DNA from 2 places in the Streptomyces sp. NPDC050619 genome. Region 2 is predicted to be linked to the other one. Evidence: riboswitches for the same ligand, from Rfam matches in the RefSeq annotation. Region 2 holds a riboswitch; the other holds the start of a gene.
What was found. A riboswitch is a leader RNA that binds a small molecule or an ion and turns the genes downstream of it on or off. The one in region 2 is predicted to bind S-adenosylmethionine.

Region 1: linked by a shared signal. The riboswitch ahead of AB0I77_RS33820 (aminotransferase class V-fold PLP-dependent enzyme) and the one ahead of thrC (threonine synthase) in region 2 are both predicted to bind S-adenosylmethionine.

The regions. Positions count from the first base shown of each region.
Region 1 covers NZ_JBFAIR010000024.1:164,624-167,010, forward strand. Annotated here, with positions in the region: gene AB0I77_RS33820 (aminotransferase class V-fold PLP-dependent enzyme) at 1-1,118, opposite strand, end outside; SAM riboswitch class IV at 1,158-1,274, opposite strand; gene trpD (anthranilate phosphoribosyltransferase) at 1,349-2,387, opposite strand, start outside.
Region 2 covers NZ_JBFAIR010000027.1:96,637-99,023, forward strand. Annotated here, with positions in the region: gene AB0I77_RS35745 (glucosyl-3-phosphoglycerate synthase) at 1-544, opposite strand, end outside; SAM riboswitch class I at 732-872, shown strand; gene thrC (threonine synthase) at 891-2,189, shown strand; gene AB0I77_RS35755 (MoaD/ThiS family protein) at 2,302-2,387, shown strand, end outside.

The DNA.
Region 1 (2,387 bases), on a different contig from region 2:
ATGCCGTACTCGGCGGAGAGCGCGGCGGCGAAGTGGGAGCTGTTCCAGCCCTCCACGACGAAGGAGATGACGCCGACGCGCGGGGCGTCGTCGCCGAAGAGGGAGAGGACCCGGACCTCGGGCACCTCGGCGAGGCCCGCGCGCACGGTGTCGATCAGGTGCCGCTCGCGGGCGACGAGGGTGTCGAAACCGGCCTCGGTGAGCGCCTTGCAGGCGGAGGCGATGGAGTAGGCGCCGATCACGTTGGGCGAGCCGGCCTCGTGTCGGGCCGCGCTCTCGTGCCACTCCACGTCCACTCCCCCGTCCGTGCGCCGGCTGACCTTGCGGCTGGCGCCGCCGCCCGCGAGGTACGGCTCGGCCGTCCGCAGCCAGTCGGCGCGGCCGGCCAGGACGCCGGAGCCGAAGGGGGCGTACAGCTTGTGCCCGGAGAAGGCGACCCAGTCGACGTCGAGGTCCTGAACCGAGACCGGGTGGTGCGGGGCCAGCTGGGCGGCGTCCAGGACGATCCGGGCGCCGTGCGCGTGGGCGGCGGCCGCCAGCTCCCGTACGGGCCACAGCTCGCCGGTGACGTTCGAGGCGCCGGTGACGCAGACCAGGGCCGGGGCGTGGCCCTCTTGAATAGATGCAGTGCGGTCGGCGAGGGCGCGCTCCAGGGCCGCCACCGCCTGCCGCGGGGTGCGCGGGGCGTCGAGGTAGCTGACGCGGGCGTCCTGCCAGGGCAGCAGCGAGGCGTGGTGCTCGGTCTCGAAGACGAAGACCTGGCAGTCGGCGGGGAGCGCGGCGGCGAGCAGGTTGAGGGAGTCGGTGGTGGACCGGGTGAAGACCACCTGGTCGTCGTCCCGGCAGTCGAGGAACTCCGCGACGGTCCTGCGGGCGTTCTCGAAGAGGTCGGTGGAGAGCTGGGAGAGGTATCCGGCACCCCGGTGGACGCTGCCGTAGTAGGGCGCGTACGCCGCCACGTCGTCCCAGACCCGCTGGAGGGCCGGCGCGCTGGCCGCGTAGTCGAGCGCGGCGTAGGTGACCTCGCCGCCGGTGACGAGCGGAACGGTGACATCCCGGCCCAGAACGGGCAGCGGGGCGCGGACGGACTGGGCGGCGACAGGGGTGGAAACAGACACGGAAGGCTCCTCGACGACCAGGACCCCTGGCTCGTGAGGGGTCCGCGCTTGCCGCAGGCCTTTTTGCCTACGACCTGGTCTTCACCCGGGGCACCCCGCCACGGACGGAGGGTTGCCGGACAGTCGGCCGGGGCCTGATGACTGTCACTCATGACCTGATCGAGAACGTACGTGAAGTGATCGATGTCCCGCAACCCGAGTCCGGATTGCGGGACATCTCAGCTCACCGTTTAGGCGTTGCTGACCGTCACCCAGCGCTCCAGCGTCCGCTTGGCGGACCCGGAGTCGATCGACTCGGCGGCCTTGGCCATGCCGGCCCGGATCTGCTCGGTCAGCGGCGCGTCCGTCGGCTCCAGCGCCACCAGCGCCGCCGCCGCGTTCAGCACGACGGCGTCCCGGACCGGCCCTGTCTCGCCCTCCAGCAGCCGGCGCGCGACCTCCGCGTTGTGGGAGGCGTCCGCGCCCCGCAGCGCCTCGACGGGCACCAGCTCGAGGCCGACGTCTCTCGGGTCGAAGGACTCCTCGGTGACCTTGCCGTGGCGGACGATCCACACCCGGGAGGTGGCGGTGGTCGTCAGCTCGTCGAGGCCGTCGTCGCCGCGGAACACCAGGGAGGAGTTGCCGCGCTCGGCGAAGACGCCCGCGACGATCGGTGCCATGCGCGGGTCCGCGACCCCGACGGCCTGGGCCCGTACCTTGGCCGGGTTGGTCAGCGGGCCGAGGACGTTGAACACCGTGCGGATGCCCAACTGGCCGCGTGCGGCGCCCACATGACGCAGCGCCGGATGGAACTTGATCGCGAAGCAGAAGGTGATCCCGGCCTCCTCGGCGACCTCGGCCACCCGCTGGGGCGTCAGCTCCAGGTTGACCCCGAGCTTGCCCAGTACGTCGGAGGCCCCGGACGCGGAGGACGCGGCCCGGTTGCCGTGCTTGACGACCTTCGCTCCGGTGCCGGCGACGACGATCGACGCCATCGTGGAGATGTTGACCGTCTTCGCGCCGTCGCCGCCCGTTCCGACGATGTCGACGGTCGCGCCCGGCACCTCGATCACGTTCGCGTGCTCGTACATCGTGCGGACGAGCCCGGTGATCTCCTCGACGGTCTCGCCCTTGGCCCGCAGCGCCACCATGAACCCGGCGATCTGCGCGTCGGTCGCCTCACCGCGCAGGATGCTGTCCATCGCCCAGGCCGTCGCGTCGGCGCCCTGGTCGCGGCCGGACAGCAGGGCGTTCAGCACCTCGGGCCAGGAACGGCCCGCCGCGGTGTCG
Region 2 (2,387 bases):
TCAGCAGCGGGCGGGCCATCAGTTCGGTGACCCGGCCGCCCTGGCCCGCCGCACCGCGCAGCGGACGGTCGTACATCCCCTTGACCAGGTCGACCCCGGGGTCGGTGAGCAGCGGGCCCACGATCCCGGAGACGAAGTCCGAGGAGAACTCCTTCAGGTCCGCGTCGATGAAGCAGACGATGTCACCGCTGGTGACCAGAAGGGAGCGCCACAGGACCTCGCCCTTGCCGGGTACGGCCGGTAGGCGGGGCAGGATGTCGTCGCGGTGGACGACCCGGGCCCCCGCGGCGGCGGCCACTTCGGAGGTACGGTCGGTCGATCCCGAGTCGACGACGACGATCTCGTCGACGAGCGGGACCTGTTGCATGAGGTCGTGACGGATCACGGCGACGATGTCACCGACCGTCTCCTCTTCATTGAGCGCGGGCAGCACGACGCTGACCGATTGGCCCGAGGTACGTTTGGCGGCCAGGATCTTGTGGAGCGGGCGATCGGTCTTCGACCAGGAGCGGGTGCTCAGCCAACGCTCGACTTCGTTCAGCACAGTGCGCGGCTCCTCTGCGTTCTCTCGGCGAGCGTGTGATCCAAGGTCTCTGGCGGACGATGTGATCCATCTCGCGGTTCGGACGGCTATCTCAACTGTGCTGGCCTTCGGTTACAGTCTTGAACAACGCTGATGACCATCGCATGTCAGGGTCACCATTGCGTTTCAACGATCAACAACTTCATACCGCTCATCCAGAGGGGCAGAGGGATACGGCCCGATGAAGCCCCGGCAACCCTCCAGTCGGTTCTCGTCACCAGCGAGGCTCCCGACTAGGGAAGGTGCCAAATCCGTCTCACGGCGAAGTGCGTCGTGAGGAAGATGAGGAGAAAGGGCCTCGCCTCACATGGTTGCGCAGACAGTTGCAAGCACCACGGACACCTCCGCGAACTCCCCCGTCGACCTCGGCCCCGCCGCGGCGCTGAGCTGCCGCGAGTGCGGTCACCGAGTACCCCTCGGTCCGGTCTTCGCGTGCGAGGAGTGTTTCGGTCCGCTGGAAATCGCGTACGACTTCTCGGCCTACGACACCGAGGAGCTCCGGAAGCGGATCGAAGCGGGCCCCGCGAACATCTGGCGCTACGCGCCGCTGCTGCCCGTCCCCGCGGACGTGGCGACCAAGCCGAACATCAACCCCGGCTGGACCAAGCTCGTCAAGGCCGACAACCTCGCGCGCGAGCTGGGCGTCGACTCCGGCAAGCTCTTCATCAAGGACGACTCCGGCAACCCGACGCACTCCTTCAAGGACCGCGTGGTCGCCCAGGCCATCGAGGCCGCCCGCGCCTTCGACTTCACCACCCTCTCCTGCTCCTCCACGGGCAACCTCGCCGGTGCCGTCGGCGCCGCCGCCGCGCGGGCCGGCTTCCGCTCCTGTGTGTTCATCCCGCACGACCTGGAGCAGGGCAAGGTCGTCATGGCCGCGATCTACGGCGGCGAGCTCGTCGGCATCGAGGGCAACTACGACGACGTGAACCGCTTCTGCTCCGAGCTGATCGGCGACCCGGCCGGCGAGGGCTGGGGCTTCGTCAACGTCAACCTGCGGCCGTACTACGCCGAGGGCTCCAAGACGCTGGCGTACGAGATCTGCGAGCAGCTCGGCTGGCAGCTGCCCGACCAGCTGGTCATCCCGATCGCCTCCGGCTCGCAGCTCACGAAGATCGACAAGGGGCTGAAGGAGCTGATCGAGCTCGGGCTCGTCGAGGACAAGCCCTACAAGATCTTCGGCGCCCAGGCCGAGGGGTGCTCGCCGGTGTCCGTCGCCTTCAAGGCCGGCCACGACGTCGTCCGCCCGCAGAAGCCGAACACCATCGCCAAGTCGCTGGCCATCGGCAACCCGGCCGACGGGCCGTACGTGCTGGACATCGCGCGGCGGACCGGGGGTGCGGTGGAGGATGTGAACGACGAGCAGGTGGTTGACGCGATCAAGGTGCTGGCTCGGACTGAGGGGATTTTTGCTGAGACGGCGGGTGGGGTGACCGTTGGGGTGGCGAAGAAGCTTCTTGAGGCCGGGGCGCTGGATCCGACGTTGACGACCGTCGTGCTGAACACGGGCGACGGGCTCAAGACGTTGGATGCGGTGGCCGGGACTGGGCTTACCGCGACCATTCGTCCGAACCTGGAGTCGTTCCGGGAAGCCGGGCTCGCGTAAGGCCGTCTTTACACTGCGGGCCGGTGGGGGCTGGTCGCGCCCACGCGGCGGTAGCCGCAAATCAACACAGCCCCGCGCCCCTTAAGCCCATCACCTGACCGGAGGTCACATCGTGAGCGTCAAAGTCCGCATCCCCACCATTCTCCGCACCTACACGGGTGGCCAGGCCGAGGTGACCGCCGAGGGCGCCACCCTCGG